DNA from 3 places in the Mesorhizobium sp. NPDC059025 genome. Region 1 is predicted to be linked to each of the others. Evidence: riboswitches for the same ligand, from Rfam matches in the RefSeq annotation. Region 1 holds a riboswitch; each other region holds the start of a gene.
What was found. Region 1 has a riboswitch for cobalamin ahead of ACFWYE_RS11020 (DUF1852 domain-containing protein). Riboswitches for the same ligand answer to the same signal wherever they lie in the genome.
Positions count from the first base shown of each region.

Region 1 (10,187 bases):
CCTGCAGCCGGTTGGTGTCCTGATATTCGTCGACGAGGATGTGGTCGAAGCGCGACGACAGATGCGCGGCGATGTCCGGTTCCGCCGCCATCTGCGCCCAGTAGAGCAGCAGATCGTCGTAATCGAGGATATTCTGCCGCTGCTTGGCCTCGACATAGGCGCCGAACAGCCGTTTCAGCTCCTCGCTCCAGCCGACGCACCAGGGGAAACAGTCGGCGACGACCTTTTCCAGCACGTCCTGCGCATTGACCACGCGCGAGTAGATCGCAAGGCACGTCGCCTTGGTCGGAAAGCGGTTCTCGGTCTCCGAGAAGCCGAGATCGTGCCGGACCAGGTTCATCAGGTCGGCGGAATCCTCGCGGTCGTGGATGGTGAAGCTCGGCTCGAGCCCGATCTCCAGCGCATAGTCGCGCAACAATCGCGCGCCGATCGAATGGAACGTGCCGGCCCAGGTCAAGCCTTCCGTCAGGCTGGCGGCGCGATCCTTCATCACCTCGGCGGCGATGCGCTCGACACGCCTCGTCATCTCGGTCGCGGCGCGGCGCGAGAAGGTCATCAGGAGGATGCGACGCGGATCGGCGCCGCGCACGATGAGATGCGCCACCCGATGGGCGAGCGTATTCGTCTTGCCTGAGCCGGCGCCGGCTATGATCAGCAGCGGTCCGCAAACCGCGCCGTCGCCGTGCAGGACCGCTGCCCTCTGGCCGTCGTTCAGCTTGGACAGATAGGCTGGGTCCTCGATCGAATCACGGATTGCGATGTTCATGCGGCCATGAAGCATCGTTTCCGTTTCGTTCGCAATGGCCGCGGGCCGCCTTGCGGCCTGGGTTACGCCAGCCTGCTCGGCAAGCTTCCCATGCGCGTCTCCAGCGGGGAGCGGAGAAACGCGGCCGATTTGGGAACTGGCACTCGGGAATGCTGGTATAGGGCTAGCCAACGTATCAGGCTAGCCGTTGAGGTAGCGACGCATGCAATAGAGCAGCGCTGCCTGTTCCTCGTTCTCGCGGACGTCTACCACGCGCCCGAATAGGACACGGTGGGTTGCCTCATCGACGGCATTGCTGAGTTCGCATTCGAAGCTGACCGAGGCGTCTGTCAGGACGGGAACACCCGTAAGACCTTCTGTCCATTCGCCAAGTGCAAATCGGTTCACCACCAGTGTCTTTCCGCCGAACGCGTCGGAAAGGTCCTCGTGGCCCGGCATCAACGTGTTGACGCAGAAATAGCGTGCGTTTTCGAAAGCATGAAAACATGAGCTCGCACGATTGATACAGACGAGCAGTGTCGGCGGGGTATCGCTGACGCTGCAGACAGCGGAGGCCGTAAAGCCGTAGCGCTTGCCGCCGGAATTGGTGCTGACGACATTGACCGAAGTGCCGAGGCGCGACATCCCGTTGCGAAACGTGGCTCTGTCCACAATGCCGAAGCGATGCTGCATCACATTCATTTTGATCTCTCGGGCGCGTTCGGAGCGGGCAAACCGAGGCGCTCGCGCAAGGCCGCCTGTCTCCCCGCGGCGGGAACGGCAAGGCATGTCCAGTCAGTCGACGGCGTCGCGTGGCTGTCTGGACGTGCCCCGGTCGTCAGGCCCGGGCTGTGAGTTCTTTTCGAACGATTTCCGCGCCTGCACTCAAGGCATTCAGCTTGCCTCTGGCTACTCGACGGGAGAGGGGGGCCATGCCGCAATTGGTGCAGGGGCACAGTTTGTCGGCATCGACAAACTGAAGTGCTCTTCGCAGAGTAGCGGCCACTTCCTCCGGCGTCTCGATGGTATCGCTTGCCACATCGATGGCCCCGACCATCACTTTTTTACCGCGAACAAGTTCGATGAGATCCATTGGAACGTGAGAGTTGTGGCATTCCAGGGAGATCATGCCGATGCTGGATTTCTGCAGCTTGGGGAAAGATTCCTCATATTGCCGCCATTCCGACCCGAGAGTCTTCTTCCAGTCTGTGTTGGCCTTGATGCCATACCCGTAGCAGATATGAACGGCAGTTTCGCACTTGAGCCCTTCGATTGCCTTTTCCAGGGTGGCAACACCCCAATCGTTCACCTCGTCAAAGAAGACATTGAATGCGGGCTCATCGAACTGGATGATATCGACGCCGGCAGCTTCCAGTTCCCTGGCTTCCTGATTGAGGATCTTGGCGAATTCCCAAGCCAGCTTTTCGCGGCTCTTATAGTGATTGTCAAAGAGCGTATCGATCATGGTCATCGGACCCGGCAGAGCCCATTTGATAGGCTGCCTGGTCTGCCGGCGCAGGAACTTGGCGTCTTCAACGAAAACCGGCTTTTGGCGCGACACTGCGCCGACGACTGTCGGGACGCTCGCATCATAGCGATCCCGAATTCTGACGGTCTCGCGTTTTTCGAAATCAACCCCGTCCAGGTGCTCGATGAACGTCGTGACGAAATGCTGGCGCGTCTGCTCGCCATCGCTGACGATATCGATGCCTGCCTGTCTTTGATCGTCAAGTGACAAACGCAAAGCGTCCTGCTTGCCTTCGATCAATTCCTCATCCTGCAGTTTCCAGGGTGACCAGAGTTTCTCCGGCTGGGCCAGCCACGAGGGTTTTGGCAAGCTGCCGGCGGTTGACGTGGGCAACAGTGTTTTCATGATGGGCAGCCTTGTCTTTTTGGTTGGTCAGCGAACGCGATTGGCGGACCACTGCTCGAGGATGGACTTGTATGGTTTGATGAAGTGCTCCTCGGCGAACTTTCCCTGCTCGATCGCCAGCCGGCTACGCTCTTCCCGATCGTAGACAATTCGGGTCAATGAATAATCCTGGTGTTTCAGACTTGGCTGGTAGCACGCCCCCGCCGACGAGTTGGCGTTGTAGATCTCGGGTCGATAGATCTTCTGAAAAGTCTCCATCGTACTGATGGTGCCGATCAGCTCAAGATTGGTGTAGTCTGCAAGCAGGTCGCCGACAAAATAGAAAGCCAGAGGCGCCACGCTATTCGATGGCATAAAATAGCGGACCTGCATTCCCATTTTCTGAAAGTATTGGTCCGTCGAAGACAATTCATCTTGCCGGTACTCAACGCCCAATACAGGGTGCCGATTTTCGGTGCGGTGATATGTCTTGCTGCTTGAAGCGCTCAGACATATGACCGGAGGCTTGGAAAAATGCTTCTTGTAGGCATCTGAATTCAGGAAACTTTTGAACAGGTTTCCATGCAGATCTCCGAAATTGTCCGGGATGCTGAATTCCGGGCGGTTCTTGTTGTGCTCCGGCAGCAATACGCTGAAGTCGTAGTCTCGCACGTAGGAGGAGAAATTGTTCCCAACAATACCTTGGATCCGCTCGTTCGTCTTTCGGTCAACGATGTTTGTTTTCAATATTTCAATTATCGGGAAGGCATTGTTGTTGTCTTCGGCGCCAATAATCATCTCAACCGAAATGATTTCGAGTTCGACAGAATAACGATTGCCCTTGGGGTTATCCCAATGCGCCAGGGCGTTGAAACGATTGTCGATCATCCTCAGGGCATTGCGCAGGTTTTCCTGTCGGTTCTCTCCTCGGGCCAGATTGGCGAAATTGGTCGTGATACGCGTGTTGTCCGACGGGCTATATTCCTCGTCAAAACGAATACTCTTGAGGCGAAACGTAAAGTCGTCACTCATTGCGACCTGCCGGCGATCGACAAGGGACAGGCGGGGGTTGGCGACTTGAATTTTGGTTTGAGACACGACTTACCCCAATGAGTTGGGGGCATGGGTCAGCGGACACATAGCAAGGCGGTCCGCTACGCGGCCTCCGCTACGGCACACCGGGACACCCCGCCCGTGGACGTTTTTTCGTCAAGGCAGGTCTCCTGGCTCGCGGGTCATCGCTTCTGTCCGTCTTCCCAGGGTTCACCCCAGTGACATTCTGGACGTCAGCTCACCGCTTACAGTTGCGGGGGCAGCTTCGGCTTTCCCGAATATGACGGGGCACCAACTTCCCTCTTAGCCCCGGCGCGTTGCACGCAACGATCGGGGAACCTAGACGCCTTCACCCTCCTGCAATTGTCAGATGAAGTCAATAGCGCATAAAGAAATGTTTATATCTTTATCGCGTGCGTCGGCGTCGGATTTGGCGGCTCAGACGCTGTCCCGGTTCCACCCTGCTTGTCGTGCAGTTGCACGGAGCGTCACATCACGCCGGCCGTTTCTTCAGCGGGATGATGTTCGGCGCTGCCCCAGCCTCGGCGGCGTCGTGGCCAACCGCTTCGCCGCGGGCAAGCGTCCTTCGCGTATTTCCCTCGGCAGGGCCCGTGGCAACGTCCTCGAAATAGCGCGCCGGGGTTGTTCCCAGCATGCGCTTGAACATGGAGATGAACGCGCTGACGCTGTCATAGCCGAGATCGCCGGCGATGTTGGTGACCGACTGGCCCTCCCCAAGACGCCGCAACGCCAGGCCGATGTGAAGCTGCTGTCGCCAGCGCAGGAACGACATGCCGGTTTCCCGTTGGAACAGTCGGCTCAACGTCCTGTTGCTGGCGCCGATGCGGGCGCCCCATTCGTCGATCGTGAAGCGCTGGTCCGGGTGCTCGATCATCGCCCTGGTCAGCCGCTGAAGCCTCCTGTCGGTCGGCATGGGCAGATGGATCGGTTCCAGCGTTGCGGTCGCCAGTTCGTCGAGCAGCACGGCGATGAGCCTGGCTTCGCGTTCGCGGCCCATCGCCGCCGGCGGCGTCGCGCAGTCGAGCCGCAGGATGAGCTCGCGCAGGAACGGCTGGACGAACAGGATGCCGCAATCCGGGTCGAGCGCAGCGGCCAGATCCGCATCGATGTAGAGGTTGAGGATCTTGATATGCCCGGCGACGCGACCGGCATGGGAAACACCGCTCGGTATCCACATGGCGCAATGCGGCGGGACGGTCCAGAGCCCGCCGGCAGCCTGCATCGTCAGCACGCCGCCGATGACACACATCAGCTGCGCCTTGTCATGATGGTGGGGCTCTGTCTCGCCGACGAAAGTCGTTTCGGTGATCAGGCTGAAAACGGGGCGTGGTACGTCATCCACTTGCCCGAAGCCGTGTATTTGCGGAAAATTCACCCGCTTCTCCTGATCCCGGATCAGCCAAACCGATAGCGTATCCCAAACCCGTGCGGCATGTCATCGAGGCCCTGGAGGAGCCTATGATCCGGCACGCGCCTCGAGCAGAAGAAGCATGCCTCTCGCCGCCGCTCGCCTCTCGTCGGTCTCGAAAAGAACGGAAAAGCCGAACGCCTTGCTCGCGGTCGCCGCAGCCAGCCGCACCGCCGCGCTGGCGGGTTTTTTCCCCTCTATCACGATCATGGCGCGGCAATACTTCCTGAAACGATCCCTGGTCCGTTTGAAGAACAGGGCCTTTTCCCTGCGCTCTTCGGCCGTTTCCGTGTCATGGTCGTCCGGTGAATGATCGGTGATCAGCACGAACGGTGCCTGCCGGTTCAGAAGCGCTTCGAGCTCGGCGAGAATCGAAGCAGGCGACTGTCCTTCCTCCCGCGCGAAGACAAGCGGGAAGCGCGTATCGTCCAGGAACATTGATTTGTTTCCTTCCGCAGACCGGGTCGATCGGCAAGCCTTTCCGAGGGGCTAACTGGCGGCAACACCGATATCCCAAGCATGCCACGGCGGCGTTCAGGCTGCTCTCGCGCGTCTGCCAACAAATCCCGCGAACCCGCCATTGCGGTTTCGCGCGGACTTTCCCGTCAGATATGGCCCGTCAGATATGGATTGCCGCCGTCCGCAGCTCCGACGGGCTCTGGCCGTGGAACTTCTTGAAGGTCCTGGCAAAGTGCGAGGCGCTTTCAAATCCCGCTTCCAGGGCGATCTCAAGCATGGAGGCATCGGTGTTTGCGACAAGCGCCTTGGCATGGATCAGCCGCACGCGCTTGTAGGCATTGGCGGGCGACATTCCCGCCTTCTCCTTGAAAAGGCGCTCGAGCTGGCGGCGGCTCACCCCTACCTGCCGCGCCAGCTGCGTGATCGGGATGCGGTCATTGATATGCTGCTCCATCGCCAGAAGCGTCGCCTTGATACGGACGTCTTCCGCCTCGTCGGCAAATGTACGCCTCGCCTGCAGATGGAAGGGGGAGCGGGCGTGATCGATCTGGAGGACTTCCAGCGCGTTGCGTTCGGCATCCTCGCTGATGTGGCTGCGCACGATGAGCGCCGCCATGTCGGCGGCGCTGCTGCCCCCGGCGCACGAACCCCGGTTCTCATCGAGATGGAAGATCCTGTCCGAGCGGACGACATGGTCGGGAAACCGGTCCTGGAAGTCGCGCGCATGGAGCCAGCTGACACAGCACTCGTGGTTCTTCATGAGTCCGGCATCAGCCAGGATGAACGTGCCGGTGCACAGGCCGATGAGCGGTACGTTTGCTGCTGCAACGCGACGCAGATAACGCGTGGTCTCGGCGTCGACGGGCTCCTCCACATTGAGCAGTCCGCCGACCACCACGATATGGCTGAAATGAGCCGGGTCGACGAAACCGGACGTTGGAACGACCTGCACGCCGCAGCTCGATTTCACGGGGTTCTTCGAACTTGCCAGCACATGCCAGTCCGCACTGACGCGGCCCGACCGGTCAAGCTCGTCGCTTGCCAGCCGCAGCGTGTCGATGAACAGCGCGAAGGCCGACAGGGTGAAAGAGCGGCCGAGGATAAAACCCACGCGCAGCTTTGCCGGGGAATTCATGGATCTTTCTCCTGGCTCGAACACAATCCGGCAGCCTCCCGTTCCCATCGGGAAGAGGCGCAGGCCATCGGTTCTCCCAAAGCCTGCGCCACGGCTGCGACATTTTTAGGTCGTCCCGATCAGGCAGCTTTCGAAATATCGCCATGCGGGTCAAGCACGTACTTGACCGCCGCGCCCTGGTCGAAGCTCTCGTAGCCTCGCGCGGCGTCCTCGAGCGAGATCACCCTGGCGTTGACGATATCGGCGATCGGCAGGCGATCATGCAGGATGGCCTGCATCAATTGCCGATTGTATTTGAGCACCGGCGTCTGCCCGGTGTGGAAGGATTGCGCCTTGGCCCAGCCGAGTCCAAGACGCAGCGAGAGGCTGCCGTGCTTGGCAGCCGCGTCGACGGCCCCTGGGTCTTCCGTTACATAGAGCCCGGGAATGCCGATCGAGCCGGCAGCACGGGTGATCTCCATCATCTGGTTCAGCACGATCGCCGGCTGCTCGCCGCCGCTATGGCCGCGGGCCTCGAAACCGACCGCGTCGATCGCGCAGTCGACCTCGTTGGAGCCGGTGACTTCGGCGATCATGTCGCCCAGCCGGTCGCTCTTGGAAAGGTCGATGGCCTCGAAACCCACCTTGGCGGCATGGGCGAGCCGTTCCTTGTTGAAATCGCCGACCATGACGACGGCAGCACCGAAGATGCGGGCGGATGCGGCCGCGGCGAGGCCAACCGGTCCGGCACCGGCGACATAGACGATCGAGCCGACACCGGCGCCAGCGCGAACGGCGCCATGGAAGCCGGTCGGCAGGATATCGGACAGCATGGTCAGATCGCGGATCTTTTCCATCGCACGGTCGCGATCGGGGAATTTCAGCAGATTGAAATCGGCATAGGGCACCATGACGTAGCGGGCCTGCCCGCCGATCCAGCCGCCCATGTCGACATAGCCGTAGGCGCCCCCGGCGCGAGCCGGGTTGACGGTCAGGCACACGCCCGTGTCCTGCCCCTTGCAGCAGCGGCAGCGTCCGCAGGCCACGTTGAACGGCACCGAGACGATATCGCCGACCTCGAGCATTTCGACGTCGCTGCCCTTTTCGATGATCTCGCCGGTGATCTCATGGCCGAGCACCAGGCCGGCTTCCGCCGTGGTGCGGCCGCGAACCATGTGCTGGTCGGATCCGCAGATGTTGGTGGAAACCACCTTGAGGATCACCGCGTGTTCGATGCGCCGGCCATCCGGCGCTGCGAATTTGGGATCGTCGATGTCCTGGACCTCGACCTTTCCGGGGCCCAGATAGACCACGCCTCTGTTCCTGCTCATGCTCTTCCTCCCAGTTGGATTTTCCCAGTCGGATCAGGGGGCGTTTGATTGAATCGCCAAGCTGATCTAACTCTTTGCTGGAGCATGATCTTTTCCGAAAACGGGTTCCCACTTTTCGAGATCAAGCCCTGGTCATTCGCTACGGGCGGCTGATCTCCTCCAGATACCAGTTGATGTAGCGAAGCTCGTTGTGCTCCATCGGCGCGATCGGGCCGGGCACGAAATAGTGCGAGCGCACGCCGCGCGCGGTGTGCTCGATGATCTTCTTGTCCTCTTCGGTGGTGACCTTCCAAAGCCAGGTCAGCTTTTCCAGGTCGTAGTCGCGTCCTTCCTCGGCATCGTTGCGGACGAGCCAGATCAATTCCATTTCGCAGCTGTCCGCCGTCTTCGGCACGAAGCGGTAGATCATGCCGTGATCGGGGTAGCAGACGAGGAATGTGGTGCCGCCGAGATGGATCGAGGTGACGCCACCGTCATATTCGGCGAACCGTCCCATCAGCGGCGCAATCGGCTTGCCGTCCTGGCTGCCGGTGGAGACGCCGTCGTAGAGCGCATAGCGGAAAGTGTGGATCGCCTCCTGCCCCATTGCCGAGTTCTGCCAGCGATCGCCGCTGACGACCTCGATGCCCAGCGCGCAAGTCCGCGCCTCCATCGTCTGGTTGAGCTTCTCGATCATCTCGAGCGGCTGCTCCAGCGCATGGGTCTGGGAATATTCGGGATGTGCCGGTCCGCAGTGATAACACTCGACGTAATTTTCGACGGCCAGCTTCCAGTTGGCCTGCAGCGGATAGAGTTCGCGATGCGCCACCTTCGCTTCGCCCCAGCCATACTGGCCGCAACTGGTCCGCAGCGCCTGCTCGATCGGATCGAAGTCGAGCGGCGTCTCGGCGAAGCTGACGAAGACGAGTCCCGACGCGACACGAACATGCAGCTTCTTGAGACCGTGCTCGTTGCGGTCGAAATCCTTCGGCATCAGCCGCGCGGCGCGCAGCGAGCCGTCATTGGCGTAGGTCCAGGCATGGTAGGGGCAGACGAAGAACCGCGCATTGCCCTTGGGCTTGGTGCAGACCTCGGCGCCGCGATGCCGGCACACGTTGAGCATGGCGTGGATCGTGCCATCGGCCACCCGTGTCAGGATGATCTGCTCGTCGCCGAGTCGGAACAGCTCGAAGTCGCCGGGGTTGGGGATGACGCTGGCATGCGCCAGGCAATGCCAGTGCCGGCGAAACAGGCGCTCCATGTCGCGCTCGAAGATCGCCGGATCCATGTAGAACGGCCGGGCCAGGCCGTGGCCTGGCCGGTGCGTCGCGATCAGGTCGCCTATGGCGTCGTCGGCGGCTGATTGGTGAAGATGCACGATGCTCATTGCTGGCTACTCATCGTTGGCTTGGGAGGGCTGGCGCGGGTCTGATCTTCAAAGATTGGGAACGGGTCTCGGCCAGTCGTCGGAACAGGCGACAGTTGCCAGAAGGCTGCGCAGCACCGCGACATCGGGATGAAGGGAGCCGCGACGGTCGATCAGTTCGATCTGCCGCTGCGCGGCAATCTCGAGGCAGATGCCTGGCGGCACGGACATCAGCCAGTCGGCGAAGACTTCTTCCGGTGGCGGCAGCGGCGAGATCGCCGCCATCGTCCTGCCGTCGACCTTTCGCGGTCGCGCCGCGACAATTCTTGCGTCGTCGCGGGTGGTCATGCCTCGATCTCCAACGCGGTGAGTGGCTTTGAGCAGCAGGCGAGGATGTATCCCTCGGCGATCTCCTCATCGAGGATGCCGCCATTGTGGTTCATCTCCACGTCGCCTGAGACCTTCCTGACGCGGCAGGTGCCGCAGAGACCGAACTCGCAGGCCGCCGAGATGCGGACGCCGCTGGCGCGTGCCGCCTGCAGCACCGTCTGGCCGGGCACACATTGGCCATCGACATTGGAACTGGCGAAACGGACCGGCACCGTCGCCTCGGCGGGCACAACTGCTCCTGCCTCGGTGGTGGCCGGGGGCGGGACCTCCACGGGGGGGGCGCCGAAACTCTCCTGGTGGTAGTGCGCCATGTCGAAGCCGGTCGCCTCCAGCATGGTGCGCACGGCACGCATGAATGGATCCGGTCCGCAGCAGAACACTTCGCGCTCGTGGAAGTCGGGCGACAGAAGCGGCAGCCTGACGGCGTCGATCCGCCCCATATGGCCGAACCAGCTTTCGCGGCTCGACC
Region 1 covers NZ_JBHYIM010000003.1:642,642-652,828, forward strand. The annotation lists gene ACFWYE_RS11005 (ATP-dependent helicase) at 1-766, opposite strand, end outside; gene ACFWYE_RS11010 (flavin reductase) at 947-1,447, opposite strand; gene ACFWYE_RS11015 (methionine synthase) at 1,584-2,618, opposite strand; gene ACFWYE_RS11020 (DUF1852 domain-containing protein) at 2,646-3,629, opposite strand; cobalamin riboswitch at 3,793-4,008, opposite strand; gene ACFWYE_RS11025 (AraC family transcriptional regulator) at 4,144-5,046, opposite strand; gene ACFWYE_RS11030 (hypothetical protein) at 5,128-5,517, opposite strand; gene ACFWYE_RS11035 (GlxA family transcriptional regulator) at 5,699-6,673, opposite strand; gene fdhA (formaldehyde dehydrogenase, glutathione-independent) at 6,793-7,983, opposite strand; gene ACFWYE_RS11045 (aromatic ring-hydroxylating dioxygenase subunit alpha) at 8,123-9,349, opposite strand; gene ACFWYE_RS11050 (hypothetical protein) at 9,398-9,676, opposite strand; gene ACFWYE_RS11055 (2Fe-2S iron-sulfur cluster-binding protein) at 9,673-10,187, opposite strand, start outside.

Region 2 (10,187 bases), on a different contig from region 1:
GACATGCGGGATCATCAATCCGACGAAGCCGATGACGCCGGCAACGGAAACCAGGATCGCCGTCGACAGCGCTGCGGCGAGGAATGTCAGTGTCCGGAAGCGCGTTACCGGAACGCCAAGACTTTCGGCGGTGGTTTCGCCGGCCAGGAAGGCGTCGAGCCAGCGATGATAACGTAGCGCGAAGCAGAGAATGACGGCTGCTCCGGCAATCGCCAGGCCGATATTGCCCCAGCGGGCGAGGCCCAGCCCGCCCATGGTCCAGAACAGCACCGAATGGGCGGCGCGCTGGTCGCCGGCGAAGACCAGATAGTTGGTCAGCGCCGTGAACAGGAAGGACACGGCGAGACCGGCAAGGATCAGCCGCTCCGGCCCTTGGCCGCGGATACGATTGACGAGCAGCAACACGACGAAGGCTGTCAGGATACCGCCGACGAAAGCGGCGATCGGAAGCGTCCACACGCCAAGGCGGTCGCCAAAGACCGTGATGACCGAAACAGCACCCGCCGCGGCACCCGAGGACAGGCCGAACAGGAATGGATCGGCCAGGTCGTTGCGTGTCACCGTCTGCAGAAGTGCGCCGACCACAGCGAGACCGGCGCCGACGCAGACGGCGAGGATCGCGCGCGGCAGCCTGAGGTCGACGATGATCTTCTCCACCGGCGCGGTCACGCGGCCGGCGTCCAGGCCGACGGCACGAGCGAGCGCTGCAATGACATCGCCCAGTGGAATGACGGTCGAGCCATAGGCGATGGATAGCAGCGCCAGCGCGATGACCAGCACCAGACCTGTGCCGATGGCCACGCCGTATGCTCGGCTTGGCACGTTCAGAAGGCCTCCGGGTGCATTGCCTTGGCGATCTTGTCGATGGCCTCGATGTTGGCCGGGCCGGGCGTCAGTTCCGCGTAGCGCAGGGCAACGAAACGCTCGTTCTTGACGGCGTCCGTCTCCTTCATCGCCGGGTGCGTCTTCAGGAAGTTCAGCAGTTTCCGGTAGCCGGCGTCGTCCTGGTAGTCGAGCAACACCAGGAATTCCGGGTTCCGGGTGGCGACGGTTTCCCAATCGGTGTTGCCCCAGTTGGTCGGCAGGTCGTCCATGATGTTCCTGCCGCCGGCCGCTTCGATCATCGCCGTGGGGATCGCGAATTTGCCGGCGGTGAAGGGTTTGTCCTCGCCGGAATCGTAGAGGAATACACGTGTGCCGCCGCGGGCGCCGACCTTGGCGGTGATGCCGGCAAGCCTTTCCTTCCATCCGGCAACCAGCGTGTTGGCCTCGCCTTCCTTGCCGAAGATCTTGCCGAGCTTCTCGACGTCGCCGAACAGCAGATCCATCGAGGCCGCCGGCCGGTTCTTGTCGAGGTGGACGCAGCTTTCGCTGAGCACCAGCGTCTTGATCCCGTGCGGCGCCAGCGTGTCGGGCGTCACGTCGCCGCCGGGCTTCATGCCGTAATACCAGCCGGCAAAGAAGAAGTCCGGCTCCACCGCCAGGAGATTCTCCAGCGTCGGATATTTGGGCGCGAGTTCCGGGATGGAACCCTGCGCCTTCTTGAAGGCGTCATCGACCTTGTACCAGCCGGTGATGCCGGTCAGGCCGACGATCTCGGGTTGGAGACCCAGCGCAAAGGCCATTTCCGACATGTTGAGATCGTTGATCACCGCGCGCTTCGGCGCGGCGTCGAAGGTCAGCGGAATGCCGCAGCTGTCTACAGTGACCGGGAAGGCAAAGGCGGTCGACGAGAGAAGCGTGGCGGCGAGGCAAAAAGCGAGGCGTTTCATGGCGGCTCCGTGGATGGGGCGGTTCATCGGGAAAGGCGTATCGGCACGTCGAAGACCGTCAGCTCGCGATCCTGTTCGTCCGGATGAGGCAGTCTGAGCACGTCGATGCCAAAGACCTCGCGCACCAGTTCTGCAGTCAGGGTCTCGCGCGGCGTGCCGAGCGCGACGAGGCGCGCCTTGCTCATCACGGCGACATGGGTGGCGAAGGGGGCAACCAGCGGCAGATCGTGCAGCACCGTGACGACAGCGATGCCGAGCCTGGCGACGAACTCCAGCAATTCGCCGCGGGCGCGCGGGTCGAGATGGTTTGTCGGCTCGTCAAGGAACAGCACGTGCGGCTGCTGTGCGATCGCCCGCGCCAGCTGCGCGCGCTGGCGCTCGCCACCGGAAAGCGAGCCCATGCGGCGATCGCGCAGGGAGAGCAGGCCGGTACGTTCCAGCGCGTCGATTACGACGTTGCGGTCGTCGCTGCGGCGACGAAGCCCGGCATGCGGGATACGGCCGAGCCCGACATAGTCGTGGACCGCAAGCTGGGCATCCGGCTGATCCGACTGGCCGACCACGGCGATGCGTCGCGCGCGTTCCGCCATCGGCAGTCGGTCGAGCGGTTCGCCATCGAGGCTCACCAGGCCGCTGACAGGTTTGAGCATGCCGCACAGCATGCGCATCAGCGTCGTCTTGCCGGCGCCGTTTGGACCAATGATGGCGAGCCTTTCGCCGGCGCGCATGTCGAGGCAGACGTCCTCGACGAGGGTGATGCCCTTTTCCGGCCGATAGCTAAGGTCGCGCGCCTGCAGGATAACCGCACGCGCGCAAGCACCTTCATCGGCGCGCTGCGGTGCGTCGTCGGGAAAATGCGTCGCGCCATCACGCTGAAAAACGGCAAAACCTTCCAACTGATCCCTCATTGATCAGGTGCGGAAGGATGGCCAGAACGACGGCAGGGCCGCCCTTGTAGCGTCCTCCCGGCACACCCCGTCCGGTCAACTCACTGTGATGGCAGGTCTCCTGGCTCGCGGATCGTTGCGCGGTCCTGCCTTCCCGGCACTTTGGCCAGTGGCGTTCTCGGACTTTGCTACCGCTTACAGTTGCGGGGGCAGCCACGGTCTTGGCCCTTGCGGACGTCACCGTATTCCCTTTTCACCCCGGACCTTTCGATTCGAGGCACCATCGTCGCGGACCCTATTGTGACCGCCGCCGCCTGGCAATGGCGATTCTTGGCTGGGACCTGTGGTAGCGTGCCGCTCCGCCGGCGGAATGTAGCGGGCGCGCCGCGGATGACAGTCACAATTCTGGTGGCGTCCCTTGAACAGGGAAATCAGGGATTTGATGATCATGCCGCCTGTCCGCTCCAGCTCGGAAACGGGTCCGGCAGGTCGCGCCACAGCTGCGGCGCGAAGACGGGCTCGTCCACCAGGCAGGCATCGAGCTCGGCGCGGATGCGGCTTTCGTCCATCGGGTCGCAGCCGATGAAGACCAGTTCCTGGCGGCGGTCGCCCCACATTGGATCGAAATAGGGTTTCATGGCTTCCTGCCATGACGGACTATCGGGCCAGCGGTTGCGGGGAACCGCTGACCACCAGAGCCCGCGCCTGCCGGTTCGCACCAGGACACCGGCCTGGCTCAATTCCCCGACATGATTGGGGCGTGTCGCCAGCCAGAAGAAACCCTTGGCGCGCACCACACCCGGCCACGGCCTGCTGATGAAGGCCTGCAACCTGACGGGATCGAATGGACGGCGCTCGCGGTAGACGAAGGAACGGATGCCGTATTCTTCGGTTTCGGGGATGTGGTCCCTGAAACCGTTCAGCTCCTTGAACCAGAGCGGGTGCTGTTCGGCCTTGTCAAAATCGAAACGGCCGGTATCGAGCACCTTTGCGAGCGGCACGCGGCTGAAATCCGTCTCGACGAGCTCGGCCTGCGGGTTGAGCGAGCGGATGATCTTGCGGGCCAGGTCAAGGTCCTTTGCCGAGGTGTCGGAAACCTTGTTGAGCACGATCACATCGGCAAATTCGATCTGCTCGACCAGAAGATCGACGAGCACACGTTCATCCGAAGCGCCGAGTGCCTCGCCGCGGTCGCGCAGGAAATCCGACGAGGAATAGTCTCGCAGCAGGTTCGCGGCATCGACGACCGTCACCATGGTGTCGAGACGCGAGACGTCGGCAAGGCTGTTGCCCGCTTCGTCGCGGAACTCGAAGGTCGAAGCGACGGGCAGAGGTTCCGAAATGCCGGTCGACTCGATCAGCAGGTAGTCGAACCTGTCTTGTTCGGCGAGCCGCCGCATTTCTGCCAGGAGATCGTCGCGCAAGGTGCAGCAGATGCAGCCATTGGTCATCTCGACCAGCTGTTCGTCGGTCCGAGAGAGATTTGCGCCACCGTCGCGTACCAGCGCGGCGTCGATGTTCACCTCGCTCATGTCGTTGACGATGACGGCAACCCGGCGTCCGTCGCGATTGTGCAGGATGTGATTGAGAAGTGTGGTCTTGCCGGCGCCGAGGAACCCGGAAAGGACGGTTACGGGAAGACGCCTTCGATTGTGCGTGGGCATGACTGCTTTCCAGAAGCTGCGGTGAGGCGGAACCCTGAGGGGGCGCCCGTGGTGAGGAGTGACCAAATTCGTGGGAAGGCCACTGAGGTATTGTTACGTTGTAACATAACAAAGCCGAAAGGCAAGCAGCATGCGTTCGGGTGGAGAAACGGTTCCGTTCAGCAGCGGTTTCGGTCTTGGCTGCCGCATGGGAGCTTCCTCCTGGAAATCCCATGCGGCGAAGAATTCTACGCCGCCACGCGTTGCTGTTTCTGGAACAGCCGGTAGCCGATGGCATGGGCCTCGGCTGGAAGCTGTGCTTGATCCTGCGCTTCCGGGAAGAGCAGCAATTCGGATGTTACAACTTTGGCGCCGCAATAATCGAAGATGCCGTGGTCGATCTGGGTCTTCATGGCGCCGAAATAGCCATGCCTGGCATAGGTGCGCTGGCTGGCCCCGCCGATCGCGACGAGATGCACGTTCAGCCACTGCAGTTTCTTCGTCAGCCTGCCGCCCGGTGGCTCATCATAGGCCCAGCCGTTGGAAAATACGCGATCGATCCAGCCCTTCAGCAGGCCGGGCATCGACCACCAATACACGGGATAGACCAGGACCAGATCATCGGCTCGGTCGATGCGCCCCTGTTCGGCGATGACGTCGGCATCAGGGGTCGCCTGGTGCAGGTTAACGGCGATGTCGCTCTTGCCGAAACGTGGATCGAACCTTTCTGCGGCCAGATCGGCGATTTCGAAACTGTTGCCCGACGCCGCGATGCCTTCGCCGACGCGGCTGGCGATCAGATGGGTGAGCGAATTGGGGTCGGGATGCGCGACGACGACGAGCGCGTGCATGACGAAGCTCCTGGGGGGTGTTGCAGGGAAAGGATCAGGCTTATATACTTTTAGTAAGTTACTTTTGGTATATAGCGATGTCAAGCGACCATTTGAAGGATCCGCCGGCGCGTCCGCGTCGCCAGCGCCTGCTGCGGGAAGAGCGGCATCGCCAGCTTCTCGATATCGCCTGGCGCATTGCGCGGGAGGAAGGCACCGAGGCGCTGACGCTCGGACGGTTGTCGGAACAGGCGGCGGTGACCAAGCCCGTGGTCTACGATCACTTCGCTACGCGCTCGGCTCTGCTGGCGGCGCTCTACCAGGAATTCGATGAGCGCCAGAACCTGGTCATCGATACGGCGCTGGCGGCAAGCGAACCGACGCTCGATGGTCGTGCCTCGGTGATCGCTTCGTCTTATGTCGATTGCGTGCTGGAGCAGGGCCGCGAAATCCCCGGCGTGGTGGCCGCCCTTGTCGGGACGCCGGAACTGGCGACGATGAAGCGTGAGCACGAGGCGGTATTCCTCGAGAAATGCCGGGCAGCTCTGGCGCCGTTTGCGCGCAGTCTCACCACGGCGCGCCTCTGCAGCATGCTGGGGGCGGCTGCCGGTCTGTCCGCTGCTGCGGCTTCGGGAGAGATCACTGCGGATGAAGCCCGCGAGGAACTTTATCAGACCATCCTGGCCATGGCGGCGCGCGGCGCCGGCTAAGTGCAGTTGGTGCGGAGCTGCCATCGGAGTTTCCGATGACGACATTCGTATCTTCCCGTTTCCCTTTGCGCCCGCCCGGGCAGAAAACTCCGCCTGGGCCATCCGAACGAAGGCTGGCCAAATGGAGAGCTCATGGATACGACAACTGAAAACAGGGCCGAGCGCGTCCTGATCGCCGGTGGCAGCTCCGGCATGGGTCTGGCGCTGGCGGGACTGCTTCTGTCGGAGGGAGCCGAAGTAACGATCGTCGGGCGCTCGCGGGCAAAGCTGGATGCGGCCGGCAGCGGCCTGGGCAACCCATCTTTGTTGCGCATCGCCGTCGCCGACATCGCCAGGGAAGATGACGTCAGCAGGCTTTTTACCGATATCGGCCTGCTGGACCACATCGTCTCGACTGCCGCCGACATCGGTGCCTCCTACAGGCTGTTGCCGGAGCTCGACATCGCGGAAGCGCGCAGGGTGGTCGATTCGAAATTCTTCGGACCGCTGCTGTTGGCCAAGCATGGCGCGCCGGTCTTGTCCGAGAAGGGGTCGATCACCTTCACGTCGGGCATCAATGCCTATCGTCCGGCCGCGCGCGGCTCTGTGACGGCGGCCATGAATGGCGCGCTTGCCTCGCTGGTGCGCGCGCTCGCGGTCGAACTCGGGCCTGTCCGCGTCAATGCGGTTTCACCAGGTTGGGTCGACACGCCAATCTGGCAGCACGTTGCCGGTGACGCCAAGGCGGCAACGCTCGATGCCATGGCTGCCCGCCTGCCAGTGGGTCGCATAGGCCAGCCGCAAGATATTGCCGATGCCATCCGTTTCCTGATGCGAAATGGCTTTGTCACCGGAACGGTGCTGCACGCCGAAGGCGGGCATCGCCTGGTTTGAATTGCCGGCGCGCGGCTTCCAGGAAAAGACGCACAGCCGGCCGCTTGCCGCGCCTGTTGTGCCAGATCATGGAGACCGGGACCGGTGAATTGCCGCCGGTCCATGGCAGCGCCACCATGCGCGTGTTGCCGGCCTCGGCGGCAATGCGCGGGATGAGGGCGCAACCGGCGCCTTCCGCCACGAGTTTCTGGATCGCCGCGATCGAGCCGAGCTCGACGGCGATGCGCGGCCGCGCACCATTGTCCGCAAAGGCCGCTTCGAACATCTGGCGATAGACACATCCCTGTTCGGTCACCAGGAACGGCTCGTTGCGCAGGTCATCGGGACCTGCCGCGACTTGTCCTGCCAGCCGGTGGCCGGCAGGCAGCGCAACGACGAGTTCTTCTTCCGCCACCACTTCGTGTTTGAGTTCCGGCGTATCGGGCGGTTCGCCGAAAACGAAGGAAACATCGAGGGCGCCGCTCCTCACGCCGCCGCGCAGGTCACCGCTGCCGGCGCTTCTCAGCTGCAGCCCAACCTCCGGATGCTCGGTGCCGAAGTATGCAAGCAGTGGAGGCAGGTAGCCTGCGCACAGCGTTTCCAGCCCACCAATCGCCAGCGTGCCCGCTATCGTGTTTGCAGCCGCTGCCACCGCTGCGCGCGCTTCGTCGGCGCGGGCCAGAAGTTCGTGGGCATGATCGAGCAGGCGCTGGCCTGCTTCGGTCAGTTTCAGCTTGCGGCCGGTGCGGTCGAAAAGCGCGGCATTCAGATCAGCCTCCAATGCCTGGATCTGTTCGCTCACGCTCGACTGGGCAAGGTGGATGCGCTCCGCGGCTCGCGTGATGTTGAGATCGGAAGCAACGGCAACGAATGTCTTCAAATGCCTGAGCTGCATGGTCTGTCCATAATGGCAATCACCGTCTCTCGAACCGTTCGCGAGCCGCGGCCTGGCAGCTGTGAAAAAGTCCGATGAAAAGCAGTTCGCGCACCGCGAGCTTCTTCCGGCCCCAATAGCTGGCCGTCTTCATCGCGTCCGGGTCGGATGTTTCCGCAAGCGACGATTTCAGCATGCTGCCGGTGCAGTTGAGCACCAAGGCCTGAATGGCCGTACGCCCGCATGTCCTGGCTTCGGGTGTCATCGATGCGGCGGGAAAGGGGTGAAATGCGGCGCGAGAACCTCGCATCAGGAACGAACTCTGTTCACTGGAATAACCCGTTGCTGCAAGCAGCTTGGCCATCCTGGCCCGTTCGCCTGCCAGGGTCAGCTGACCACAGCTAGGTGTGGCATTCCCTTCCGTGACGGATATCACCGTCAGAATTCCGACAACGGCCGCTGCTATCCATTTCGGAGTGAGGCTCAGGACATTGAACATGGAACGCGTGCCTCCCTGGAATGACAGTGAGATTGCGCAAAATGCGGGACGCGTAAAGGCCGACACGCGCAAATCGGTTTCAGGGGAGTTGACGTGCTTTGTACCGATTGGTACAAAGATCTCAACCCGCCTGACAAAAGCGTGAGCCTGATGGAGATCCCGATGAGTCGTCCGCCCCTGCCGCCTTTCAATGCCGAGACCGCCGCCGAGAAGGCGCGCAAGGCCGAGGACGCCTGGAACAGCCGCGATCCCGAGAAGGTGTCGCTGGCCTATACCGAGGACAGCCTTTGGCGGAATCGCGCCGAATTCGTCAGGGGGCGGCCTGAGATCGCTGCCTTCCTTGCGCGCAAGTGGGCGCGTGAGCTCGAATATCGCCTGATTAAGGAAGTCTGGACCTGGAATGAGAATCGCATCGCCGTGCGCTTCGCTTACGAGTGGCGCGACGACAGCGGTCACTGGTTCCGCTCCTACGGCAACGAAAACTGGGAATTCGACGAGGCCGGTCTGATGCGCAGGCGCGTCGCATCGATCAACGACCTGCCGATCACCGAGGCGGAGCGCAAGTTCCACTGGCCCCTTGGTCGCCGGCCCGACGATCATCCGGGTCTCAGCGATCTCGGGCTTTAGAGTGGGATTCGATCAAGATGAACCCCACTCTATCTCCTTGTTTGTCGCATGATCATTATCCGAAAAGTCTGCAACTTTTCGGGATCATGCTTTGAATGCGCAAGGGTGCGGCCGGCAGGGATGAACTGATCGCGGCGATAGCCGAAGTGTTTCGCGCGCATGGCTATGCCGGCGCCAGCCTGTCGCTGATCACTGAGGCGACAGGGCTTGGCAAGGGCAGCCTCTACAACTTCTTTCCAGGCGGCAAGGACGAGATGGCGGCGGCCGTGCTGGCGCATATCGACCGCTGGTTCGAAGACGAGGTTTTTTCGCCGTTACGAAAAGCGGATCAATCGCAGGATGGCATCAGCCGAATGCTGGCCGCGACGGACGCGTACTTCTACTCGGGCCGCCGCGTCTGCCTGGTCGGCGCCTTTGCGCTGGACGATGCACGAGATCGTTTCGCTGCCGAGATCAGATCGTATTTCGAGCGCTGGGTGGCGGACCTGGCCGGCGCGCTACTGCGAGCGGGCCGGCCGGAGGCGGAAGCCGTACGTTTGGCCGAAGAGAGCGTTGGCGGCATCCAGGGTGCGCTAACGCTGGCACGGGCTTTCGACGATCCCGCGGTGTTTTCCCGCACCATGGCGAGTATCCGCCAGCGGCTGGGCGTCGCCGGAGCCTGATCTATCCAGATGCTGGCTCAGGCTGCATCCAGACCTTCGAAGATCAGGCTGTGGTGCACGGCGGCACCCGCGGTGACGCCATCGGCGGAGGCCCAGGTGGCATTGTGCATGCCGCGCGCCGCATCGCCGGCGGCAAAGGCGCCGGGCACGCTCGTGGCCTTCTTGCCGTCGGTGGCGATGATCGGGCCGAAGAACCCGTCTTCAAAGGCGCAGCCCAGCTTTTCGGCCAGCGGGCTGGCCATCGCCGTGCGCGGTGTCAGGTAAAGGGCGGTCGTGGCGATCCGCCGACCGTCGGCGAGCACGACCGCCTGTAGCGTCCGCCCCTCGCCTTCCAGGGCCTCGATGCGTGACGGTTCGATGGTGACACCGCGTCGCGCGAGCTTCGCCAGCACACCGGCGTCAGGCATCGGCTGGCCGTTGAGGAACAGCGTCGTCGGACCCCATTCCGTGATCATCAGAGCCTTTTCGGCGCAATGCGGCGTGGTGGCCAGCACGCCGAGCGGCGCGCCGCCGAATTCATAACCGTGGCAATAGGGACAATGCAGCACACTGACGCCCCAGCGCTCGGCCAGGCCGGGCATATCGGGAAGGGTGTCGGTGATGCCTGTCGCAAGGACCAGGCGGGAAGCCTCCAGCGTCGACCCTGATGCGAGCGTGACCGTAAAGGCGCCCTCCTGTCCGCCGGCATCCACGGCCTCATCGGCGACAAAATAGACATTGGGATAGGCGGCGAGTTTTTCGCGAGCCGTTTCGATCATGCGGGCAGGCTCGACGCCGTCCTGGCCGAAGAAGCCGTGCGAGGCGGTGGCGAAGCGGTTGCGCGGCTTGCCG
Region 2 covers NZ_JBHYIM010000012.1:135,488-145,674, reverse strand. The annotation lists gene ACFWYE_RS24665 (FecCD family ABC transporter permease) at 1-822, opposite strand, end outside; gene ACFWYE_RS24660 (ABC transporter substrate-binding protein) at 825-1,772, opposite strand; gene ACFWYE_RS24655 (ABC transporter ATP-binding protein) at 1,796-2,668, opposite strand; cobalamin riboswitch at 2,753-2,959, opposite strand; gene zigA (zinc metallochaperone GTPase ZigA) at 3,106-4,323, opposite strand; gene ACFWYE_RS24645 (NAD(P)H-dependent oxidoreductase) at 4,551-5,153, opposite strand; gene ACFWYE_RS24640 (TetR/AcrR family transcriptional regulator) at 5,231-5,842, shown strand; gene ACFWYE_RS24635 (SDR family oxidoreductase) at 5,975-6,715, shown strand; gene ACFWYE_RS24630 (LysR family transcriptional regulator) at 6,669-7,589, opposite strand; gene ACFWYE_RS24625 (hypothetical protein) at 7,609-7,932, opposite strand; gene ACFWYE_RS24620 (DUF1348 family protein) at 8,230-8,694, shown strand; gene ACFWYE_RS24615 (TetR/AcrR family transcriptional regulator) at 8,790-9,356, shown strand; gene ACFWYE_RS24610 (NAD(P)/FAD-dependent oxidoreductase) at 9,374-10,187, opposite strand, start outside.
Region 2: linked by a shared signal. The riboswitch ahead of ACFWYE_RS24655 (ABC transporter ATP-binding protein) and the one ahead of ACFWYE_RS11020 (DUF1852 domain-containing protein) in region 1 are both predicted to bind cobalamin.

Region 3 (10,187 bases), on a different contig from region 1:
GACAGTTTCGGTTGCCGGGCTGTACTGGATGATCTCGGCAACGTCGGAGCGTCCGACGACCTTGCCTGGCGTAACCGCGATGTTGCGACCGATCTCGAATTTCGAATAGTCCGCCTGGCGCAGTTTCAAGTCGCCTTTGCCGGCGGCGATATCCTCGGCGAACATCTTCATGCCCCGCACCAGGTTTTCCCCATGCGACGAAACGGTTTCGCGGAACAATTCCGGGTTGGTGAGAATGAAGTTGGACGGCGAGATCGCGTTTGACACCTGCTTTACGTAGAAACCGGCCTTGTGACGCGTGTGCTCGTCCAGCCCTTCGGCATGTTCGACCAGGTCAGATGCCCAGCGCGAGGTGACCAGATAGGCCTGCTTGAGAAAATCGAAGAAGGCGTTCTTGCCCCATTCCGGGTCCTGGAAGCGCTTGTCGCCGCGTTCTGGCTTGATGCCGGTGGCGTCGTCCTCGACGCCGCCAACGCGGTGGATGGCGCTGGCCCAGACATTCATGTAGCCCGCGAACAGCCTGGTTTGCGCCTCCAATGCCCGCTTGGGGTCGGCCAGCCAATATTCGGTGAGCTTGGAGAAGGTCTTGACCATGTCGGCCATCGGCTCGGCAACGCTGTCGCGCACCTCGCCGCGTTCACGCGGTTCAGCCCAGGCCGAGGCAGCTTTGCCCGCCTGCTCAACCACGCGCGCGAGATTGAGCGCGAAACGCTCTGGATCCTTTACCAGATACTGCTCGACGGATGGCGGTTCATGGGTGTCCGTCTTGCCTGCATCGGGTCTGTCGGCCATGGTTTGCGCGGTTCCTCCCTAGGCATTTCTTGACATAGTATCATGCAAGGTCGAATAGGAGCCAAGATGCTTTTGCTCTCCCGTGACGGGAAAGTGAGCTTTAATGGCCATTGCGGGAAAGTAGTATGACAATTCGTTTTGGTCAGCTTCTGGTTGCCGGTGCCGAACGGTTGTCGCTGGCGCTCGTTGTCGCCGGTGGTCTTGCCATGGCTGGCTGCGCGAGTTCGAGCAGTGGCCCTTCGATGGCAGTACAGTCCGGTGGTTCGGTGACCGGTCCGAAAGACACTGGCACATTCCCCAATCTGAACATCAAGCCGCGAAATGCGGCCACGCAGTTCACGGAAGACGAGAAGAACGCCAAGCTTGCGCAGCTGGCGGCTGCGAAGTCCAATGTGCAGGCCCATCCCGGCGACCCAGCCGCCGCGGCGGATGCCGCCGAGCTCGACAAGCTCAAGGCCAGCCACGCCAAGAATGCCCTGAAGCAGATCGGGGCCAAGTGTGACCCCGCTCTCGACCCGAATTGCAAATAAGGCTATAGCGCGCCGCCAAAGCGCCTCTCGATCGGAACGAACATGGAAGAGTTTCACAAAGTCCGCCGTCTTCCACCCTACGTCTTCGAGCAGGTGAATCGCCTGAAGGCCAGCGCGCGGTCACGCGGTGCCGACATCATCGATCTGGGCATGGGCAATCCCGATCTCCCGACCCCGCAGGCCATCGTCGACAAGCTCTGCGAAGTGGTGCGCGATCCACGCACGCATCGCTACTCGTCCTCGCGCGGCATCCCTGGCCTGCGACGCGCCCAGGCCAATTATTATGCACGTCGTTTTGGCGTGAAGCTCAATCCCGATACCCAGGTGGTGGCGACGCTCGGCTCCAAGGAAGGCTTCGCCAACATGGCGCAGGCAATCACCGCGCCGGGCGATGTGGTGCTGTGTCCGGATCCGACCTATCCGATCCACGCGTTCGGCTTCATCATGTCGGGCGGTGTCATCCGTTCACTGCAGGCCGAGCCGAATGACGGTTTCATCCCGGCGCTGGAACGGGGCGTGCGCCACTCGATCCCGAAGCCGCTGGCATTGATCCTCAACTATCCGTCCAATCCGACGGCCTATGTCGCGACGCTCGACTTCTACAAGGACGTCGTGGCTTTCGCGAAGAAGAACGACATCATCATATTGTCGGACCTGGCTTATTCGGAGATTTATTTCGACGGCAACCCGCCCCCCTCCGTGCTGCAGGTGCCGGGTGCGATCGACGTCACCGTCGAATTCACTTCCATGTCGAAGACCTTTTCCATGCCCGGCTGGCGCATGGGCTTTGCTGTCGGCAATGAGCGCCTGATCGCGGCGCTGACGCGCGTGAAGTCCTATCTCGACTACGGCGCGTTCACACCGATCCAGGTCGCTGCCACCGCCGCGCTCAATGGAGACGGCTCGGACATCGAGGAAGTGCGCGATATCTATCACAAGCGCCGCGACGTGATGGTCGACGCTTTTGCCCGTGCCGGCTGGGACATCCCCGCGCCAGCGGCGACGATGTTTGCCTGGGCACCTATTCCGGAGCCATTCAAGCATCTCGGTTCGCTCGAATTCTCCAAGCTGCTGATCGAGCACGCCGATGTGGCGGTGGCGCCTGGCATCGGTTTTGGCGAGCATGGCGACGATTACGTACGCCTGGCTTTGGTCGAGAACGAGCACCGCATCCGGCAGGCGGCTCGCAACATCAAGAAGTTCCTGGCGACTACCGCCAAGCAACCCAACAATGTGGTGCCGCTGGCGGCGCATCGCTGAACCGCTGCCGCCAATCATCCTGAATGATCGAGAAAGAGGGGCCGTCCATCATGGCTGAATCCTTGCGTGTTGGAATTGCCGGCCTCGGCACCGTTGGTGCCTCGGTTGTGCGCGTGCTCACCGAAAAGGCAGCCGAACTCACCCGCCAGTGCGGTCGTACCATTACGGTGACCGCCGTTTCGGCACGCAACCGCCACAAGGACCGCGGCGTTGACCTTGCCAAGGTATCCTGGTTCGAAAACCCGGTCGATCTTGCCCGCTCTAACGAGATCGACGTGTTCATCGAACTGATCGGCGGCGACGAGGGACCGGCGCGTGACAGCGTCAGGGCAGCACTCGAGGGCGGCCGTCATGTGGTGACCGCCAACAAGGCACTGCTTGCCAAGCATGGCGTGGCGCTGGCCGAGATTGCCGAGAAGAAAGGCGTGCTGCTGAACTATGAAGCGGCGGTGGCCGGTGGCATTCCAGTCATCAAGACGATGCGCGAGGCGATGGCCGGCAATTCGGTCAATCGCGTCTTCGGCATCCTGAACGGCACCTGCAACTATATCCTGACCCGTATGGAGGCCGAAGGCCTGTCCTTCGAGGCATGCCTGAAGGACGCACAGCGTCTTGGCTATGCCGAGGCCGACCCGACCTTCGATATCGAAGGCAACGACACGGCGCACAAGCTCGCTATCCTCACCAGTCTTGCCTTCGGCCACAAGATCGCTGCCGACGACATCTATCTGGAGGGCATTTCCAACATCACCCAGGCCGACATCCGTGCCGCAGCCGAACTTGGCTATCGCATCAAGCTGCTCGGCGTTGCCCAGCGCACCGAAAGCGGCATCGAGCAGCGCGTGCACCCGACCATGGTGCCGACCGCCTCGGTGATTGCGCAGGTGCACGGTGTCATCAACGCCGTGGCGATCGAGACCGACATACTGGGCGAACTGCTGCTGTCCGGCCCCGGCGCCGGTGGCAATGCCACAGCTTCGGCCGTCGTCGGCGACATCGCCGACATTGCCAAGAGCCGCCCTGGTTTCCAGCATGGACCGGTGTTCGGCCGTCCTGCCAAGGAGCTGAAACCTTACAAGAAGGCCCAGATGCGCAGCCATGCGGGGGGCTATTTCATTCGGCTAACCGTGCATGATCGCGTCGGTGTGTTCGCTTCCGTGGCCAAGCGCATGGCAGACAACGACATTTCACTGGAATCTATCGTCCAGCACGCCGTCGGGCCGGAGGCGGTCGACAAGAAGACCGTCATCCTGGTCACGCATGAGACCACGGAAGCGGCGGTACGCAAGGCGGTTGAAGCCATCACAAAGGACGGTCACTTGACCGACAAGGCACAGGTGATCCGCATCGAACGGGCTGGCTGAGAGCGCATGCCGCAATGGTCCGACATCCGATGAGGGCCGAGAGGCTTCAGATCCAGCGGCGCACGCGTTTAGCGTAGTCGTGATACTTCTTGCCGAATTTGCCGGCGAGGGTCTTTTCCTCGCGCTGGATCACCAGCCTGCTTGTCACCAACCCTGCCGCAAACGCCAGCAGGATAAGCCAGACGTTGCCGATGATCAGCCCGATACCGATGACCAGGGTTGCCAGAGACAGATAAATCGGGTTGCGGCTGAGGCCGAATGGTCCGCTGGTCAACAGGTGTGCCGGAGTGGCGACCGGGTTCAAGGGCGTTCTGGCCCTGTACATCAGGCGTATGGCGGTGAACCACAACGCCACCGCGCCCAGCGCAGCCAGCCAACCGAAACCGAACAGGATGTCGCCGAGGACGTCTCCGAACCAGGGCAGTGGATAGAGAATGCCCAGGCCAACTCCGACGATCAGCGCAATCAGGAAGATGATCGGCGGCAACGGAAACGGCAGGCGCGGGGCGTCGGTCATTGCGGTTCCCCAGGGCTCATGGCGTCCTCGGTCTGAACCGTGCATGTGCTGGCGAGGTCACTGATGCGCGTCCTGGCCGAAGCCGGCTGGTCGCCCTTCATGATGCCTGTCAGCAGGCCGTCCTTCTCGACCGCGGTGAGCATGCAGCCACAATAGCGCACACAGAACGCGGCGTCTCGGCTGTCTAGGCACGATGCCTGGCACGCATTGGTGAAGCCGAGCTTCGGATCCTGTGCGGGGGCAGGCCATATCTGTGCGAACAGCCATACGCAGCCGATCAGCACCGGCTGGTGGATGAGGTAGAAGGCCAGGCTGTGGCGACCGATGAAAGTGAGCGGGCGTTCAAGTGTCCGGCCGAACGAGACGTTGGCCAGCCGGTCGAACAAGCCAGCTGCCTTGGCGGTCTTGGTCAGGCCGATGCCTACCAGCACGGCGCCGAACCAGGGAAACAGCGGCACATAGTCGTTCGAGCGCGGATCGGCCGACGAGAGGCCGACCCACAGGAGTTCGGGATGATCGAAAATGGGCGAGCGCAGATAGAATGGAGCTGCGATCACCAGTGCGGCGACGATGAATGTCACCAGCGCCGGCATGCGCAGGAACAGGAGGCCGAGAACGCTGGCCAGGGCAATCTGATGCAGGATGCCGAAGAAGATGAAGCTGCTGGGCGTTGCGAAATACGTTACCAGCGAGATCGCAGCGGCCGCCGCCACCACCATGGCGAACCGTTTCCAGAAGCCCGGCCAGCGGATGCGGTCGCCGTGCGCAAGCACCAGCGAGACGCCGACCAGGAAGAGGAAACTCGACGCAATGCAGCGCGCATAGAGCTTCCAGGGTCCGTGCGCCGTCAGTCCGGCGCTTGCATACCCGAAGAACTCAAGGTCCCAGGTGAAATGGTAGCTGGCCATCGCCAGAAGCGCGATGCCGCGCAGGGCATCGATAACGGTAATGCGACGGGAGGGATTTGTCTGCTGTTCGAGGCTCATGCGGCGGGATTCGAAATTGCAACCGCACAATGCCTAGCACGGATACGGCCCAAGCGAGAATGGTTGGCGGCGCTTCTTCCGGTCAACCGCTCGAGCAATGGAATTCTGAAACGTTGACCGGATCGCCGCCGCCGTCTAGCAATGCGATCATGAACGTTGAAATGATCGCATTCGTGGTAGGAAGGCGCATGGGCGGGGTGGTGTAACCATCCGGCGAAAGCACCCATGCGCGGCAAACAGGCTCCTGACGGAGCCTTTTTTATTGCCGTCGGATCGGGTCGGCCATGTCCGATCCGCCAACCTCCACAAAATCAAGGACGCGATCATGACGAAAGATCGTCATTTCCCGGACACGGGTATACCGGGTGCGGGGACTGCGGGCAGCATTTCGAAATCTCGATTTGTCATTCTTGTCCTGCTGTCCGCACTCTCGGTGCTGCCTGTCAACATCATATCGCCGTCGCTGCCCAAGATCGCGATGGAATTTGGTGTGGACTTCGAGCTGATCAGCCTTGCGGTCGCGGGGTATGCGATTGTGACCGCGCTCGTGGAACTGATCTCTGGCGCGATGTTGGATCGATACGGACGCAGACCCGTGGCGCTGGTCTCGCTCTCGATCTTCATTCTGGCTTCTATCGGTTGCGCGCTAGCCCCTGATATTGTTGTTTTCCTCGTGTTCCGCGCAATGCAAGCTTCGATTGCCGCCTGCTTTTGCGTGGCTCTTGTCGCCATCAAAGAAACATCGAATGAATATGAGGGGACGAGCAGGGTGGGCTACGCCGCGATGGCATGGGCCTTGGCGCCGATGCTCGGTCCTACCTTAGGAGGAACGCTGGATGAACTCTTGGGGTGGCGGACGATCTTTGTCGTTCTTGCGGCCTTTGGCGCAATTATTCTCTCTCTGTCGAAACGAGAACTGAGCGAGACACTCTCTCCAGTCAGGCGAAGCGGGGTCTATCTCGGCTCATATGGACGGCTGCTAAGTTCGGTTGTGTTCTGGGCTTACATAGTCGTGATGGCCTCATCGTCCGGGATACTTTACATCTTCCTGGCCGGTGCACCTCTGGTGGTCGGTGGATCGAGTGCGCTGCTCGGCCTTTTCATGGGGATGGTCCCCGCGGGCTTTATCTGCGGCAGTTTTCTGACCGGCCGTTATGGCTTGAGGGTGCCTCGGGCCACATTGCTCATCGCTGCTCGTTTGCTGACCTGTGGCGGGCTCCTGTTTGGCCTGGTTCTGTCCGCGTTCGATATTACGCATCCCTTGGCGTTTTTCGGCCCGTGCATGTTCATCGGCCTTGGCAATGGGTTGACGCTGCCCGCCGCCAATATGGGGGCCATGACAATCCAAAAGGGCATGGCAGGCACCGCAGCGGGACTGGCAGCAGCAATGTCGATCGGTGGTGGGGCGTTGATCGTCGCGGTGGCGGGGCAGTTCCTCGGCGCGTCGGGAACTGTCAATACGCTTTTGAGCTCGATGTTGATCGTCTCTGCGATAGCCTTGGCAGCCGCGGTTGCCGTGGCCTTTGTCGATCCAGGCTCACGAAGAACGCACTGATCGATCCTCACAAGCTTGATGCGGCAGCCTATCGTTGTGCCAGCCGGTGCAAAGTGGTTGGCCGGCTTCGCATTCCGGCGCTAGCGCGTCGGTTTCCTGCTACCGGCCCGGCCATCGGCGACGCAGATTTCCCGTTGCGAGTCGTTAGTTTGGGAATCCATGTCCACGCATGTCCGCCATCCGATCTGGCTACCGGCGGTTCCGCCGGCGGACGCGCGCACCTTTGCTTCGCTTTACGCCATCGAATCTGCCGCGCGAGCCACGGTTGCCTCGGTTATCCCGATCCAGGCCTATGAGATCCTGAGGAACGAGCAGACGGTCTCGATCCTCTATACGATCGTCTCGTTGCTTGGTCTCTCGGTCACGCTGTTCATGCCGATGCTGATCCACCGCTTCGCACGCAGATGGGTCTACACAGCCGGTGCGCTGCTGCTTGCGATCGGTTCGCTGTTCTTCGTCACCCATTCGCTGCCTGGTCAGATCATCGGCATGCTCTGCCGGGTAATGGGCGCGAGTGCGCTGTCGATCACGCTCAACCTCTACATCATGGACCATATCCGCAAGACCGACCTCATGCAGGCTGAGTCCCTGCGCATGGCGTGGTCGATGATCGCCTGGACGAGCGGCCCGACGCTCGGTATCTTCCTCTACACACGCTACGGCATTTATGCTGCGCATGGAGCCGTGGCCGTTTTTGCACTCTGCCTGCTTGCGCTGTTCTGGTACTACCGGCTTGGCGACAATCCGATGATCGTGCCGGGCAAGAGCCGCCCCATCAATCCGTTCGCCAATATCGGGCGCTTCGTCAGCCAGCCACGGTTGCGGCTGGCCTGGCTTATCGCTTTCGGCCGTTCCTGCTACTGGACCACGTTCTTTGTCTACGGCCCGCTGTTCATGGTCATTACCGGCCAGGGTGAACTTGCCGGGGGCTTGCTGGTTTCGGCCGGCAACGCTCTCCTGTTCGCTGCCATTTTCTGGGGCAGGGCAGGCAAGCGTTATGGTGCACGCAACGTGATGACGCTCGCCTTTGCCGGGATGGCGGTGTCGCTGTGGCTTGCCGGCGCCATCGGCGAATTCATCCCGCTCGCCACCGCCGGCCTGCTCCTGGTCGGCGCCTTGTTCACCATCGCACTCGATGCGATCGGCTCCACCGCCTTCATGCGCTCGGTGCGCGCCTACGAGCGGCCGCAGATGGCCGCAGTTTACCGCACCTACCTCGATTTCTCGGAGCTGACACCACCTTTGGTTTATTCGCTGGTGCTGGCTTTCTTCGGCCTGGGATCGGTTTTCGCCACGCTTGGTTGCCTTGCTGCCGTCTGCGCCATTGTTACCTGGAGATATCTGCCGAAATCGATGTAGCGACGACAGCAGGTCACCAATGACGCGGATGCGTCTGGCGATGGCGGAATTTGGTTTGCCGGGCGCCAGAATTCTTTCTATAGTTCCCGCCGTCGTCGGTCCCTTCGGGACCAAGAGGGAATACGGTGGGGAGGGGGAAACCATCCGAAGCCGTGGCTGCCCCCGCAACTGTGAGCGGTAGTCCTCTCCAATGCCACTGAGGCTTGTCTCGGGAAGGTGGAGAAGGGCGCTGATCCGCAAGCCAGGAGACCTGCCGGCGACGGCAATGACGGTAATGCCCTCGGGTGGAGGGCGAAAGGACAGACCATGAATACCGCTTCCGTTTCTCTCGGCGCTTCGACCTCTTCGCAGTCGCGCTTCCTTCAGCTGGCAATGGCTGGCCTGCTCGGCATCTTCGTCATCGGCTTCACCGGCTTCTCGCATATCGAGGCCGTGCACAACGCCGCCCACGACGCACGCCACTCGATGGCGTTCCCCTGCCACTAACTCAGGGGGAACCCACCATGTCTGTTTTTCGCAACGTCGTGTTTGTCGCGGCGATCGCGGGCCTGTTGGCCGGCATCGTTCTCGCCTGCTTGCAGGCCTATGCAACCGTTCCCCTGATCCTGAAGGCGGAAGTCTATGAACAGGCCGCCGGCGGCCATGAACATGCGGCTGCGCCTGCAGCCCCCGCTGCCGATGCCGGGACCAACGCAATGAGTTCGGCTGCGCCAGCGCCCGCGGCTGCTCCGGCCGAGGAAGAGGAAGGTTGGGCACCCGCCGACGGCATCGAGCGGTTCTCGTTCAACGTACTCTCCAATGTCGTAACCGGTATCGGTTTCGCGCTGATCCTTGTCGCCTTCTCGGAATTCGCCGGCGGCATCGGCAACTGGCGCCAGGGTGTGTTCTGGGGGCTTGCCGGTTTTGCCGTCTTTACGCTTGCGCCAGGCCTTGGCCTGCCGCCGGAATTGCCGGCGATGCCTGCTGCCGATTTGCTGCCAAGGCAAGCCTGGTGGATCTCCACCGTCGTCGCCACGGCCATTGGCCTTGCGCTCATCGCCTTCCGCCGATCCTTGCCACTTACCGTGCTCGCGATCTTGCTGATCGTCGCGCCTCACGTCGTTGGCGCGCCGCAGCCGGAGAGCTACGACACGCCGATCCCGGAAGGCCTGCATCACCAGTTCGTGGTGGCGGTTACGCTGACCAACTTGGTGTTCTGGGTTGTGCTGGGTGCGGTCGTCGGCGTTGTGCGCGGCCGCTTTACCGGGCAGGCATCGAGCCTTCGCGACAGCTTTGCCTGATCGCCTGACCTTCATCATCGGCGGTGCGCGCTCCGGCAAGAGCGCGCATGCCGAAAAACTGGTTACGGCGCTGCCGGCGCCCTGGACGTATATCGCGACCGCTCAGGCTTACGACGACGAGATGCGCGAACGCATCGCGCATCATCGTGCTCGTCGAGGCGAAGGCTGGGAAACGGCGGACGCGCCACTCGACCTTGTCGAATTGCTGGTGCGCCTGCCTGCCGGGCGACCGGTACTGCTGGATTGCCTTACGCTCTGGCTGACCAATCATATGCTGGCCGGGCATGATATCGAGGACGAATGCGCCAGGCTGACCGCCACACTGTCGAAACCGCGTGGTCCCTGGTTTGTTGTGTCCAACGAGGTCGGATTTGGCATCGTGCCGGACAATGCGCTGGCGCGTCGCTTCCGAGATGCTGCCGGGCGTCTCAACCAGCAGGTTGCGGCGGTGGCCGACGATGTGGTGCTGACCGTTGCCGGCCTGCCACTCAAGGTGAAATGACATGGTCGAGATCGATGACAGCGAAGCCGAGCGCCATCGCAC
Region 3 covers NZ_JBHYIM010000001.1:144,981-155,167, forward strand. The annotation lists gene phaC (class I poly(R)-hydroxyalkanoic acid synthase) at 1-792, opposite strand, end outside; gene ACFWYE_RS00655 (hypothetical protein) at 918-1,322, shown strand; gene ACFWYE_RS00660 (LL-diaminopimelate aminotransferase) at 1,365-2,582, shown strand; gene ACFWYE_RS00665 (homoserine dehydrogenase) at 2,633-3,946, shown strand; gene ACFWYE_RS00670 (methyltransferase family protein) at 3,993-4,463, opposite strand; gene ACFWYE_RS00675 (DUF1624 domain-containing protein) at 4,460-5,449, opposite strand; gene ACFWYE_RS00680 (MFS transporter) at 5,775-7,004, shown strand; gene ACFWYE_RS00685 (MFS transporter) at 7,164-8,363, shown strand; cobalamin riboswitch at 8,443-8,636, shown strand; gene ACFWYE_RS00690 (CbtB-domain containing protein) at 8,670-8,849, shown strand; gene ACFWYE_RS00695 (CbtA family protein) at 8,867-9,643, shown strand; gene cobU (bifunctional adenosylcobinamide kinase/adenosylcobinamide-phosphate guanylyltransferase) at 9,636-10,145, shown strand; gene cobO (cob(I)yrinic acid a,c-diamide adenosyltransferase) at 10,147-10,187, shown strand, end outside.
Region 3: linked by a shared signal. The riboswitch ahead of ACFWYE_RS00690 (CbtB-domain containing protein) and the one ahead of ACFWYE_RS11020 (DUF1852 domain-containing protein) in region 1 are both predicted to bind cobalamin.